2 regions of the Mycobacterium branderi genome follow, and region 1 is predicted to be linked to the other one. Evidence: riboswitches for the same ligand, from Rfam matches in the RefSeq annotation. Region 1 holds a riboswitch; the other holds the start of a gene.
What was found. A riboswitch is a leader RNA that binds a small molecule or an ion and turns the genes downstream of it on or off. The one in region 1 is predicted to bind cobalamin.

Region 2: another riboswitch for cobalamin. It lies ahead of metE (5-methyltetrahydropteroyltriglutamate--homocysteine S-methyltransferase); the one in region 1 lies ahead of G6N47_RS01840 (ABC transporter substrate-binding protein).

Annotation. Positions count from the first base shown of each region.
Region 1 covers NZ_AP022606.1:315,396-322,581, reverse strand. Annotated here, with positions in the region: gene G6N47_RS01850 (ATP-binding cassette domain-containing protein) at 1-524, opposite strand, end outside; gene G6N47_RS01845 (FecCD family ABC transporter permease) at 521-1,537, opposite strand; gene G6N47_RS01840 (ABC transporter substrate-binding protein) at 1,534-2,619, opposite strand; cobalamin riboswitch at 2,657-2,834, opposite strand; gene G6N47_RS01835 (GAF and ANTAR domain-containing protein) at 2,861-3,634, opposite strand; gene ctpC (manganese-exporting P-type ATPase CtpC) at 3,681-5,777, opposite strand; gene G6N47_RS01825 (DUF1490 family protein) at 5,809-6,090, opposite strand; gene G6N47_RS01820 (TIGR03089 family protein) at 6,246-6,926, opposite strand; gene G6N47_RS01815 (LCP family protein) at 6,952-7,186, opposite strand, start outside.
Region 2 covers NZ_AP022606.1:2,699,553-2,706,738, forward strand. Annotated here, with positions in the region: gene G6N47_RS13940 (DUF3556 domain-containing protein) at 1-760, shown strand, start outside; gene metE (5-methyltetrahydropteroyltriglutamate--homocysteine S-methyltransferase) at 757-3,027, opposite strand; cobalamin riboswitch at 3,134-3,359, opposite strand; gene G6N47_RS13950 (SDR family oxidoreductase) at 3,358-4,008, opposite strand; gene G6N47_RS13955 (thiolase family protein) at 4,091-5,239, shown strand; gene G6N47_RS13960 (crotonase/enoyl-CoA hydratase family protein) at 5,236-6,024, shown strand; gene G6N47_RS13965 (NAD(P)/FAD-dependent oxidoreductase) at 6,025-7,035, opposite strand; gene G6N47_RS13970 (isoprenylcysteine carboxyl methyltransferase family protein) at 7,028-7,186, opposite strand, start outside.

The sequences.
Region 1 (7,186 bases):
CCGGCGCGCGACGGCACGTCGAGAAAGGCGGTCGGCTCGTCGAGGATCAGTACCGACGGTTGCTGGGCGAGCGCGCGAGCGGTCAGCACGCGCTGCCGTTCGCCGTCGGAGAGTTCGGCGGCGGGCCGCTCGGCCAAATGCGCTGCGCCCACCGCCGTTAGCGCCCAGTCGACGACGGCGTGATCGGCCCGGGTCAGCCGGCCGGTGACACCCAGATGCGGAATGCGGCCCAGCCCAACCAGTTCCCGCGCCGACAGCAGCCCGGGCTCGATCCGGTCGGTCAGCACGACCGCCACCCGCCGGGCCAGCCCGCCGGACCCCGCCCGGGCGAGGTCGTCGCCGTCGAGCAGGACCAGCCCGTCGAGCGCCGGCTGCAGCCCGCACAGGGTACGGATCAGCGTGGACTTGCCGCAGCCGTTGGGGCCCAACAGCACGGTGAGCTCGCCGCGGCTCGCCCGGCCCTGCAGGCCCGCCGCGACCACCCGGCTGCGGTAACCGATTGCCAGATCACGCAATTCGATCACGGCGCCATCCCCACACCGCGACGGCTGCGCAGCAGCACGGCGACGACGATCGGCGCCCCGATCAGCGCGGTGACCGCATTGAGCGGAAGCACCGCGTCGCGGCCCGGAACCTGGCTGACGATCCCGCATCCCAGCGCGACCGCGGCGCCCGTCAGCACCACACCCGGCAGCACGAGTCGGTGATCGGAGGTGCCCAGCGCCAGCCGGGTCACGTGCGGTACGGCCAGCCCCAGAAACGCGATCGGTCCGCAGAACGCCGTCGTCGCCCCCGCCAGCAGCGAACCCGACGCCACGGTGATCAACCGCACCCGTCGCACGTCGATGCCCATCGTGCGGGCGTAACCCTCGCCGAGCAGCAGCGCGTTCAAGGGACGCACCGTCAGCGCGCACGCCGCAAGCCCCACTGCCACGAGCGGCAACAGCAGCCGCAGGTCGGCCCAGCCGGTGCCCGCGAAACTGCCCAGCCCCCAAAGCAAGTACTGCTGGACCCGCTGCGGATCGGCGTAGGCCAGCAGGACACTGACGATCGCGGTGCCGAACGCGCCGACCATCACCCCGATCAGCAGCAGGCTGGCCGCCGAACGCACCCGGCGCGCGAGCAGCAGAACGACAGCCAGCACCAGCGCCGCCCCCAGCGCGGCGGCAACGACGACGCCCGCCCGGCCACCGCAGGAAAAACCAGTTCCGGTGGCCATCACCACGACCGCGACGCCCAGGCTTGCGCCGGAACTCACGCCCAGCACGTACGGGTCGGCGAGCGTGTTGCGAAACAGCGTCTGCATCTGCAGCCCCGCGACCCCGAGGCCGGCGCCGGCCGCGATCGCGGTGAGTGCTCGCGGTAGCCGCATGTCGGCGACGATCACCTGCCAGCGCGGATCGGACGGCGCCGCGCCGAGGAGAATCCGGGTGGTGTCGGCCAGCGGCACCCGCACCGGCCCGAGCGCTAGTCCCAGCAGACCCAGCACGACCACCCCGCCGGCCAATGCGGTCAACACCGCTGCGGCCCGGCTCATGTCAGCTTCCGGTAGAACACGAACCGGTGGTCCGGGTCGAGTTCGGGATGCAGGATCGCCACCAGATCGGCCAGCACCAGATCCGGGCGGACCACACCGCGCTCCCAGTAGTCGGTGCTCGCCGACCACACCTGGCCTTCGCGGACCGCGGTCAGCTGGCCGTACCGGATGTCGGCCGCCAGCGCGTCGTCGAGAGTTTTCCAGTCGCTGGTGACCAGCCAACGCGGCGCGTGGCCGGCTTTGGCATACACCGATTCGAAGTTCAACTGCAGGCTGCCGGTTCTGGAGTCGCCGGCCCACGGGTAGCTGCCGCCGGCGTCCGCGATGAGCTGCCCGGCGTAGCCACCGCCGCCGGGCATCGACCAGGTGCCCTGATGCATGGTTCCGGACAGCACCTCGACAGGCCTTGCGGTGGAGGCCTTTTCGGCGATCGTGCCGTAGTCGTCGCGCAGCTTGCCGTACAGTTTGCCCGCCTTCTTCTCGGTGCCGGTCAGCGCGGCGAACACCTTGACCCACTCGGCGCGGCCCAACGGGGTGGCCTCCAGCCATTCGGCGTCGGCCAGCACGTCGATGCCGGCGTCGCGCAGTCTGGCGTAGCCCGGGTCGTCGGTGCCCGCGGTCACCAGCACGCCGGGCCGCGCGGCGACCACGGCCTCGACATCGACCTGCGCGGCGGCGACACCGCTGACCACGTCGGTCTGGTCGAGCTCGGCGAGCATGCCCAGGTGGGTGGTCGACGCCGCGTACAGGCTGGGGACCGGCACCGTGATCTGCCGCGCGTGGGCCAGCTCGCCGGTCAGCTGCGGGGCCGGGGCGCCGCAGCGCACGAGCACGTACGACTCGGGAGAGGCGTTGGGGTAGGGCTGCTTGACGGTCAGGACCTGATAGCTGCGGTGGTAGCTGAGCGTGAAGTTGGTGGCGTCGGTGACCGTCGACTTATCCGGGAAGTAATCGGTGCCCGGGTCGAATTCGGTGATGCAGCTCCGGCGTGGGCCGCTGGTATCGGCAGGCGAAGCGCAGGCGCACGGAAGCAGCGCCAAGGCAATGGCAGCGGCGAGGGCCGCCCATGACACGCGGGACACGGACGTCGGTCAGCTCTCTCGGGGTACACCGCCCCGGGTCGCAGGACGCGATGACGCGAGTCTCCTGGCTCTCGGATCGCTGCTCGCCTCGCCTTCCAACCCGCGGGCCGTGGCGTGTGAGGGTCGCTCCCCGATGACAGTGGCGGGACCGCGCCGGATTCGCACCGGCTTCCTGCATCGTCATCGCCTTACGGGCGACATTGTTGCATGCCGTTCGCACGTGGCCGACGGCGGCGCGCGGTCAGGTCGCGGTGGCCGCCACGCTGGGCTCCTCGCCAGTGGCGAACCACCGGTTCACCAGCGGCTCGAGCCGGCCCTGCTCTTGAGCCCCGACCAGCTCGGCGGCCAGGTGGCGCAGCTTGACGTTGTGGTGTTGCGAGGCTTGCCGCAGCCGGTCGAACGCGTCATCGGAGTCGCACGAGTAGTGACGCATCAGCAGCCCCTTCGCCTGACCGATCAGATCGCGGGTGGCCAGCGCGGCATGCAGGTGGTCGACCAGGCGGCGGGAGTCGTCATAGAGCGCGGCGTTGTCGACGGTGGCGCCGGCGTGCAACGCGAAGAGCATCACCAAATCCATGACGTGCTGGGTGAATTGGTTGGGACGAGGCGAGAACAGCGTGCATCCCACCGACGGCCGGCGAAACGCAGGCAACGGCAACGCGAGGCAACTGCGAAAACCGGCGCTGCGCATCCGCTCGGCGAATCCCGCCCAGCGTTGCTCGGTCTCGGCGTCCTCGACCCGCCGCGGCTCGCGGTAGCGGATCGCGTCCAGGATCGGGCCTTCCCATGGGCGAGGCTCGTCGGGATGGTGTGCCAGCGAGGCGATTTCGCCGCCGGCGACTGTCTCGAGTTTGCCCGGCGCAACCTCCACGGTGACCGTGGCGTGCTCGCAGCCGGGAATTGTGCGCACCGCACGCCTGACCATCCGGTCGACGACACTGACGACGTCGTCGTCGTCGACCAGTCGGCCCACTTCGGCCAACTCGCGGGAGAGCGAATGAAGCTGCTCGTTCATCGGCCCAGGGTACGTGCTTCCCCCGGCGTTGCGGATCGGATCGCCGCTATGCGATCCGGTAGCGGATCAGCCGTGAGCTGTTGGCCACCACGGCCACCGACGACGCGTTGTGCAGGATCGCCGCCAGCACCGGCGACAACGCGCCGCCGGCGCCGATCAGCAGCCCTGCCGCGTTCACGGCGATCGACATGCCGTAGTTCTCCCGGATCACCTCGACCGCACGCGCACCCAGGTCCCGCACGTCGAGCAGGCGCTGCAGGTCGTCGTTGGCCAGCGCCACGTCGGCGGTTTCGACCGCCACGTCGGTCCCGGCCAACCCCATCGCGATCCCGATGTCGGCGGCCGCCAGCGCGGGCGCGTCGTTGATGCCGTCACCGACCATCCCGACGACGTGGCCGTCTGCCTGGAGCTGGCGTACCACTTCGAGCTTGTCCTCGGGCAGCACCTCGGCGCGCCACTCGTCGATGGCCAGCTCGGCCGCCACCACCTTGGCGATCTCCGGATGGTCACCGGTGAGCATGACGATGCGACGGATCCCGTTGGCGCGCAGCTGCTTCAGCACTTGGCGCGCCTCGGCGCGAACCTCGTCGCGCAGGCTGATCAGCCCGACCAGCGTGCCGTCCACCGCCAGCAGCAGCGGCGTCTCGGCCTGGCGCCGCAGCTTGTCCACCCACTCCGCGGCCTCGGGGGACACCTCGACGTCTTCCGACTGCAGCAGCGACGGGCTGCCCAGCAGCAGCGTCCGCCCGTCGGCCCACGTCCGCATGCCCAGGCCCACCAGTACTTCGCATTCCTCGTGCGGCGGGATGATGATGCGGCGTTCCTCGGTCGAGCGGATCACCGCCTCGGCCAGCGGATGCCGCGAATGCAGTTCCGAGCTGGCCGCGTAGGCAAGCACCTGCTCAGGCTGCCAATCCTTGTGCAGTGCAATGATATTCGTAACCACAGGACGCCCGACGGTCAGCGTCCCGGTCTTGTCGAACACGATGGCGTCCACCCGGCCGGCCTGCTCGAGGTGCGAACCGCCCTTGATCAGGATGCCCCGGCGGGCGCCGTTGCCGATCGCGGCGCTGATCGCGGTCGGCGTTGCAAGCCCCACCGCGCACGGGCACGCGATCAGCAGCATGGTCATCGCGCGCCGGACGTCGCCGGTGATCGCCAGGGTGATCGCCGAGACGACGAACGAAATGGGAACGAAGCGACGGGAGAAGTTCTCGCCGACGGTCTGAATCGGTGCCCGATCATGTTGGGCCTCTTCGACTCTGGCGATGATGCGGCCGATGGTGGTTTCGTTGCCGACGGCGCTGGCGCGCACCACCAGCCGCCCGCGCAGTACCACCGAACCGGCGTGCACCCGTGCGCCGGTGATGATGCTGACCGGCAGCGTCTCGCCCGTGATCGCGGACTGGTCGACAATCGCCTCGCCGTCGACCACCTGGCCGTCGACCGGTATCGCCACGTGGTCGTGCACCACCACCTCGTCGCCGACCTGCACGGTGTCCATAGGCACCTGGACCTCGTTGCCCTCGTCGAGGCGGATCCATGCCGTGTCGGCGGTGCCGCGCAGCAGGTCGGAGATGGCCCGCCGGGTCCGTCGCAGCGTCAGATCCTGAAGGTACTCACCGATGTTCAGCAGCCACAGCACCGTCAGCGCGACCACGTTCTCGCGCAGCACCAGGCTGGCCACCGTCGCCGCGGTGACCAACGCGTCGGTGCCGGCGCGCCCGGACCGCAGCGAGCGCAGCGCGCCGCGCAGGAACGGGTAGCCCATGAACACCGTCGCGCCGGTCGCCACGAGCTGACCCGTCGGGCCGAGCAGCGGCGGGCGCTGGAAGATGTAGCGGCGCACCCCCAGCAGCGCCAGCGCCGCGCCGCCGATCACCATGCGCAGCACCTCGGCGTTGCGGACATCCGACGAGCGTGGCGTGCGCGCGGGAATCAGTTCGGCCGCAACGTGTTCGGCTGACTTGATGGCGTCCAGGACCGCGGAGCGGTCGCAGCGCTTCGGTGAATACCACACGACCACCGACCCGGTGTGCGGATAGGCGTGCACTGTGCGCACACCGTTTTGCTTGTCGACGGCCTCTTCGACCGCGACCGCGCGCCGCGAATTCGAACGGACCCAGGGGACTTTTACCCGCATCCGCCCGGCCGCGTCGGAAACGACGTGCACGTCAGTGCTCGTGGTCGTGGTTGCCTCCGACGGCGGGCGGCGGGGCCTCCTCGCCGATGCGTTCGCGCGCCTCGGCCACCACGTCGGCGAGCTTGAGCCGGGCGGACTCCGCAGCTTCCTCGGCGCGCCGGGTTCCGCGCAGGCTCCACTCCGTCGCGGTCACCGCCGCATTGTGCATCGGAGCCGAGCGCACGGCTTTGCGCAGCACTTCGTAGGCGCTTACTCCGACCAGCCCGGTGACGACCGTCCCGGCCGCCTTTGCGAGTAGCCCGTGCACCACCATCGCCACACTCCATTCCTTTAGGTCGATTCGCACTCGACGCTAACATAGAAATATTGCGATACCAATATGGATTGGCGGGTGGGCGGCGCGCCGAGCGTGGGGGTATGCACACAAACCGGCCACTGTTCGTCCATACCCCCCACGTTCGGCGGGCGCTAGTCGAAAACGCGCGTGATTTTCTCAGTCTCGATCCGGCGCTGCTGCCCCGCCGGATCGGGGTTGGCCACCTGTACCAGCGACGCGCCCACCGCCAACACCGCCAGCAGCCCGTCGACCAGCCCGGGAGGCCGGTCCCACGACACCGACGAAAGCACCCGGTCGGTGGACGTCAAACCTCTTGTAGCTGCGGAGATTTCGCAGTCGGCGAGCAACTCGTCGACCGAGCGGCCGGCGAGCGCGGGACCGGGGTTGGGTTCGGCGGCGATCTGGTCGCCGTGGACCCGCACCGCGGTCGCGTAATCGGTGACTCCGACCGGCAGGTCGGGTGCGGGGCGGCCGAACGGGTCGAGCGACAACACTGCCACCTCGGCGGCGCCGGTCGCGTCGGCCTCGTCCAGGCGCGCCTTGGTGCACAACGCGACGTCGGCGTCCCAGGAGCCGCCGAGCAGGACTTCGGCGCCGATCCACCACACCCCGAACAGCACCGCGGCGGTCTGCCAGTGGGTCGGCAGCAGTACCGCCACCCGGCTGCCGGACCCCGCGCCGAGCTCGTCGCGCAGCAGGTTGCCGGTCTTGGCGGCCCAGTTGGCCAGCGTCACCGCGGAGAGCTCGATGCGCTCGCCGGTGGCGTCGTCGTAGTAGGTGATGCGCGGGCCGACCGGGTCGGCGCGCAGCATCGGGTCGAGAACCGCTTGGCTGAGGTTAATTGACACACTCCGGTTTGTCCGTGCCCGCGGTCAGGATCGGCGACGGCGGGGGAGCGTCGGGATTCGAGACCCCGCCGGCATTCGACGACACCGCCATCGGCGAGGCGCCGCCGTCGAGCCCGGATCCCGGGCCGGTGTAGTCGTTGGCCAGCACCACCCGCACCGTGCCGGCCGGCACCGACGCGTCGGCGACGACGGGCAGCCCGCCGAGGTCTTTGGCCACCGCCTGC
Region 2 (7,186 bases), 2.4 Mb from region 1:
GATGTACAGCGTGCTGGCGCTATTCGTCGGGCAGGCCTCCGTCGGGCTTTCCGACCTGACGACACCGCTGCCGATACTCCTCTTCGGCGTCCTTGTAGGGACCGTCGCACTGGGAAACCTGTTCCCGCGCAAGATCTCTTTCCTGCCCGGGATGCGCTACTACGCCGGCAACTGGGACACAACGCTGTGGTGCATCAAGCCGTCCGCCGACCAGAAGATCGCCAACGGCATTGTCGCGATCGCCAGCATGCCCGCCGCGCAGCTGGAGAAGTTCTACGGCAGCAAGGAAGCCGCGCAGATCCCGATGTACATGGGATATGCGTTCCGCGCCTTCAACACTCACGGGCGGGCGCTGTTCACGCTGGCGCACCGCGCGATGGCCGGCCAGAACGAAGACGACTACGTCCTGACCGACGGCGAACGGATCACCAGCACCGCGATCGGGTGGAATTTCGGCGACGGGCACTTCAGCAACGAGCAGCTGGTGGCAGCACTGCAAAGGCACTGCCACTTCGACCCGGGTGAGGTGCGCATCGTGATGCTCGACGCGCAACCCATCCACCGCCAAACGCAGCAGTACCGCCTAGTCGACGCGGCCACCGGCGAATTCGAGCGTGGCTATGTCCGGGTCGCGGACATGGTGACCCGGCAGCCGTGGGACGACACCGTGCCGGTGCACGTGCAGGACGCCGAACGTGAAACTGTTGCGAAATCCAGGCGATTTTTTCGCAACAGCTTCACGCTCGGAGAAGCGTCCTAAGCCGAGGCCCGCACCTGTTTCGCCGCCGCGACCATGTGCTCCAGCGACGCCGTCACCTCGTCGACCGTACGGGTCTTGAGCCCGCAGTCCGGGTTGACCCAAAGCCGCTCAGCGGGAACGGCTTTCAAAGCTGCCCGCAACGACCTGGCGATCTCGTCGGTGCTCGGCACCCGCGGTGAGTGGATGTCGTAGACCCCCGGCCCCACACTGTTGGCGAACCCGACGGCGTTGAGGTCGTCGAGCACCTCCATGTGCGAGCGGGCCGCCTCGATCGAGGTGACGTCCGCATCCAGATCGGCGATCGCGCCGATCACCTCGCCGAACTCCGAATAGCACAGATGGGTGTGGATCTGGGTCGAGTCCGCGACCCCCGAGGTCGCCAAGCGGAACGCCCCGACCGCCCACTGCAGATAGTCGTCCTGGTCGGTGCGCCGCAGCGGCAGCAACTCCCGCAGCGCCGGCTCGTCGACCTGGATGACGCCGATACCCGCGGACTGCAGATCGACCGTCTCGTCGCGGATGGCCAGCGCGACCTGCCGAGCGGTGTCGGCCAGCGGCTGGTCGTCGCGCACGAACGACCACGCCAGGATCGTCACCGGACCGGTCAGCATGCCCTTGACCGGCTTGTCGGTCAGCGACTGCGCATAGGTGATCCAGTCGACGGTCATCGGCTGCGGCCGCGACACGTCGCCATAAAGGATCGGCGGGCGCACGCAGCGGCTGCCATAGGACTGCACCCAGCCGTTCTGGGTCGCGAAGAACCCGTCGAGCTGCTCGGCGAAGTACTGCACCATGTCGTTGCGTTCCGGCTCGCCGTGCACCAGCACGTCGAGGCCCAGCCGCTCCTGCAGCGCGATGACGTCGGCGATCTCGGCCTTCATCCGCCGCACGTACTCGTCCTGGTCGATCTCGCCGGACCGCAGCGCCGCGCGGGCCTTGCGGATCGCGGGGGTCTGCGGGTAGGAGCCGATCGTGGTGGTCGGCAGCAGCGGCAGCTGCAGCCGCTCCTGCTGGCTGGTCCGGCGTTCGGCCGACGGGCCGCGCTGGGTGCCGGAGGCGACGATCGAGTCGATGCGGGCGCGGATCTGCCCGTTGTGCAGCCGTGGGTCCGAGCGGCGCGACGCCACCGCGGCGTTGGAGGCCGCGATCTCGTCGGCGACCGCCTCGCGGCCGTCGCGCAATGCTCGCGCCAACGTGACCACTTCGTGCACCTTCTCGGCGCCGAAAGCCAGCCAGCTGCGCAAGTTGTCGTCCAGATCCGTCTCGGCGGCAAGCGAATACGGCACATGCAGCGTCGAGCACGACGTGGACACCGCGACATGTGCTGCCGCACCGAGCAGGGTTGTCAGCTTGCCCAGCGCCGCTTCGAGGTCGGTGCGCCAGACGTTGCGTCCGTTGACGATTCCGGCCACGAGCGTCTTGTTGGCCAGTTCCGGGACGGCGGCCACCGCGGTGTCGGGGGCGCGGACCAGGTCCACGCCGATCGCCTCGACGGGTGTGCGGGCCAGCGCCGGCAGGGCAGCGCCCGGGTCGCCGAAGTAGGTGGCGACGTGGATCGCCGGCCGCCTGCTCACCGAACCCAGCGCGGAGTAGACCTTTTCGGCCAGAGCCGGCGCGTCTTGCGAAATGTCGGTGACCAGGGCCGGCTCGTCGAGCTGCACCCATTCGGCGCCGTTGTCGGCCAGCAGCGACAGCAGCTCGGTGTACACCGGGATCAGCTCGTCGAGCCGCTCGATCGGCGCGCCGGCGCCGTCCACCGCCTTGCTCAGCAGCAGGAAGGTGATCGGCCCGATGACCACCGGACGCGCCGGAATGCCTTGGTCGCGAGCTTCTTTGAGCTCAGAGAGCACCTTGTCCGGGTTCAGCGTGAACCGGGTGCCGGGCGCAATTTCGGGCACCAGGTAGTGGTAGTTGGTGTCGAACCACTTGGTCATCTCCAGCGGAGCGATGTCGTCGGTGCCACGAGCCGCCGCGAAGTAGCGGTCCAGCTCGTCGGCGACGCCGTGTACGCGCTCTGGAAGCGCGCCGAGGAGCACCGCGGTGTCGAGCATCTGGTCGTAGTAGGAGAAGGTGTTGACCGGGACCGAGTCCAAGCCTGCGGCCGCCAGGTCCGACCAGGTATCGCGGCGCAGGGTGGCGGCGACGGACTCCAACTCGGATCGGCTGGTCCGGCCGCCCCAGTACCCTTCGGTCGCGCGTTTGAGTTCGCGGCGCGGGCCGATGCGCGGGGAGCCGGTGACGGTGGCGGTAAACGGTTGAGCAGTCACGTGTTCGTCCTTCACTCGACAGGGTGGTCATCGCCAGACGGACGCACGGCACTACAACCGTTGCGGCCGAACGCCCATTCCACGAGGCGATGAGCCGCCGGACGCGGCGCGCCCGGCACAGCCGGCAGGTCTTCGGACTCGCAGGCACGCACCGGAGGTGCTCCTACTGGCCGTCGCTTCCCGGTCTTTCGACCAGTGCTGTTGACGGCGGTCGTTCCTGCATACCGCTGCGGGACAGTCCCGGACTCTCACCGGGTTCCCTCTCGCGACGCATTCTCAACATCGCTCGACGCCGGCACCAGGGCCGGCGAACCGACTGCACAGTCGAGATTACCCGGCCGCTAATGCCTCGACGATCGGCACGTTTCCGGTGTTGAACTCGATCGTGCGGCGGATCGTCGAGTCGTCGTGCAGCGCCGCGGCCGCCACCAGCGCAACGTCTTCGCGGGGGACTTCGCGGCCGTGCGGCGCACCACCGACGGCGATCCTGCCGGTGGCCGGTTCGAGGGTGAGCCGGCCTGGTCCGAGAATCGTCCAGTCCAGGTCGCTCTCGCGCAGGTGGGCATCCGCTGCGGCCTTGGCCTCGGCATACGGGAAGAACGGGTCGTCTTGGGGGACACCGTGATCCGGCCCGGCGCCGAAGTACGACACCATCACGAATCGGCGCACCCCGGCCTGCCCGGCCGCGTCGATGACACGGATCGCGGCGTCGCGGTCGACGGCGTAGGTGCGTGCCGGGTTGCCGCCGCCGGCGCCGGCGGAGAACACGACGGCGTCGTGCCCGGCGAGCAGGCCGGCCAGCGTACCGGTGTCGAGCTGCTCGATATCGGCGACGACGGGCTTAGCGCCGGTCGCTGCCACGTCGTCGGCGTGGGCAGGATTGCGGAAAATCGACGCCACCTCGTCGCGGCGCCCGGTCAGGATGCGGGCCAGATGCAAGGCGACCTTGCCGTGGCCGCCGATGATCACGATCCGTGCCATGACGGGGACGCTACCCCCGCCGCGAGCCGTCCAACGGGTTGGTCAACAATCGAGGCACAACTCATGTTCAAAGGAGAGCGTCATGGCTGAAGCCGTCATCGTCGAGGCAGTTCGTTCACCGATCGGGAAGCGCAACGGTGGCCTGTCCGGCGTACACCCGGCCGACCTGTCCGCGCAGGTGCTCAACGGGCTCGCGCAAAAGGCCGGCATCGACCCGGAGATCGTCGACGACGTGATCTGGGGCTGCGTCATGCAGGCCGGCGAGCAGGCCCTCGACATCGCCCGCACCGCGCTGCTGACGGCCGGTTGGCCGGAGACCGTGCCCGGCGTCACCGTCGACCGTCAGTGCGGCTCCAGCCAGCAGTCGATCCACTTCGCCGCCGCCGGCGTGATCGCCGGGCACTACGACGTCGTCGTCGCCGGCGGGGTGGAGTCGATGTCACGCACGCCGATGGGCTCTTCGCTGGCCAACGGCGGGCGGCCCTTCTCCCAAGCGTTCCTCGACCGCTACGACGGCGCGATCCCCAACCAGGGCATCGGCGCCGAGATGATCGCCGAGCAGTGGGGATTCGACCGCACCACCCTTGACGAGTTCTCGCTCGGCTCCCACGAAAAGGCCGCGGCCGCACAGGATTCCGGTGCATTCGACGACCAGATCGTGCCGATCAAAGACCAGGACGGCAATCCGGTGCTCAAGGATGAGGGCATCCGTCGTGGTACGCCGATGGAGAAGATGGCCCAGCTCAAGCCTGCGTTCAAAGAAGACGGCGTGATTCACGCCGGCAACTCCAGCCAGATCTCCGACGGCGCGGCGGCGCTGCTGTTCATGTCGGCGGACAAGGCGAAGTCGTTGGGGCTCAAGCCGATTGCCAAGGTGCACACCGCGACACTGGCCGGTGCCAACCCGGTCATCATGCTGACCGCGCCGATCCCCGCGACTCAGAAGGCGCTCAAGAAATCCGGTCTCAAGCTGGAGGACATCGGGGTGTTCGAGGTCAACGAGGCGTTCGCGCCGGTACCGCTGGCCTGGCTGAAGGACATCGGCGCCGACGAGAAGAAGCTCAACCCCAACGGCGGGGCCATCGCATTGGGCCACCCGCTCGGCGGCTCGGGCGCGCGCATCATGACCACGATGCTCTACCACATGCGCGACCAGGGAATTCGCTACGGTCTGCAGACCATGTGCGAGGGCGGCGGCCAGGCCAACGCCACCATTGTGGAGCTGTTGTGAGCCAACCCGCGGTGCTCACCGAGCGCCGCGGCAATGTCCTGGTGATCACGATCAACCGCCCGGAAGCCCGCAACTGCGTCAACGGCGCCGTCAGTACCGGTGTCGGCGACGCGCTCGAGCAAGCCCAGCACGATCCCGAGGTGCGGGCGGTGGTCATCACCGGTGCCGGTGACAAATCCTTTTGCGCCGGAGCCGATCTCAAGGCGATCGCGCGTCGCGAGAACCTGTATCACCCCGACCACGGGGAGTGGGGCTTTGCCGGCTACGTGCACCACTTCATCGACAAGCCCACCATCGCCGCGGTCAACGGCACAGCGTTGGGCGGCGGCACCGAGCTGGCATTGGCCAGCGACCTGGTGGTGGCGGAGGAGCGCGCGTCGTTCGGGCTGCCGGAGGTGAAGGTTGGGCTGATCGCCGGCGCCGGCGGGGTGTTCCGGATCGTGCAGCAGTTGCCGCGCAAGGTGGGACTCGAGATGCTGTTCACCGGTGAGCCGATCAGTGCGGCGGATGCGCTGAAGTGGGGGCTGATCAACCAGGTCGTCCCGAACGGGACGGTGCTGGACGCCGCGCTGGCGCTGGCCGCCCGGGTCACGGTGAACGCGCCGCTGTCGATCCAGGCCAGCAAGCGGATCGCTTACGGCGCCGACGACGGGGTCATCCCCGATGAGGAACCCGGCTGGGCGCGCACCACAAGGGAATTCGCGACGCTGCTGAAATCCGAGGACGCCAAAGAAGGCCCGTTGGCGTTTGCGGAGAAGCGCCAACCGGTGTGGAAGGCACGCTGATTACCCAGCCAGCTGGTTCACCGCACGGCTGAACACTGCCGGAAGCGCCTGGGCCGCAGGCACAATCGCACGGCGTGCCGGGCGGGTGACGGTACCCAGCACCAGCGCGCGGGTCAGCAGCCGGTAGTCGCGGGTGATGCGCCGCCACTCGCGCTCATAGGACAACGGGGACTCGTCGACTATCGCGGTCACCGCTGCGGCGGCCTGCTTGACCGCCAGGCTGATGCCCTCGCCGGTCAGCGCGTCCTCGTATCCGGCTGCGTCGCCGACCAAGAGCACCCGCCCGGCGACACGGCGCGAGACCACCTGTCGCAGTGGGCCGCAGCCGCGAGCGCGTCCGCGGCTGGCATCCTGCAAGCAGTGCGCCAGCCGCGGGAACCAGGCAAGTTCGGGTGGGCGGGTGGACAGGATCGCCACGCCCACCAGATCCGGCTCGACCGGCGTCACGTACGCCTCGCCGAACGAAGACCAGTGCACCTCGACGAAATCCGACCAGGCCGGCACCGAAAAGTGCCAGCGCACCCCGTAGCGTCGCGGCCGACCGGCGACGGCCGTGATCCCGACGGCGCGGCGCACCGCGGAGTGGAGTCCGTCGGCGGCCACCAACCACTTCGCCCGCACGCCGGCCGCGGTCACGCCGGCGGCATCTTGTTCAACCCGAGTGACCCGAGTCGAGATCCATTCGGTGTCTTGCTCTTTGGCGCGCGCCGCCAACGCGGCATGCAGTGTCGTGCGCCGCACACCGCGGCCCGGGCCGCGGCGAAAGTGCGCCTCGGCTCGGCGGCGCCCACTCACGTACGCGATGCCGCGAAACGGCAGGCCGGCGGGGTCGACATCCAGCGAGGTCAGCTCGGCGAGACCACCGGGCATCAGGCCCTCGCCGCAGGCCTTGTCGATCGGATGTTCTCGCGGCTCGGCGACGATCACCGAAAGCCCAAGACGTCGAGCATGTAACGCGGCGGCCAGTCCACCCGGTCCGCCACCGGCGATCAGCAGGTCGGCGTCATACATAGCCCAGCGCTTCGTTCTCGACCCGGATCCGCACCCTCAGCAGCAGCGCGTTGGCCACGGTGAATCCGAGGGCGGTCAGCCATGCCGTGTGCACCAACGGCAGTGCCACACCTTCGGATACCACCGCCACATAGTTCGGGTGATGCAGCCA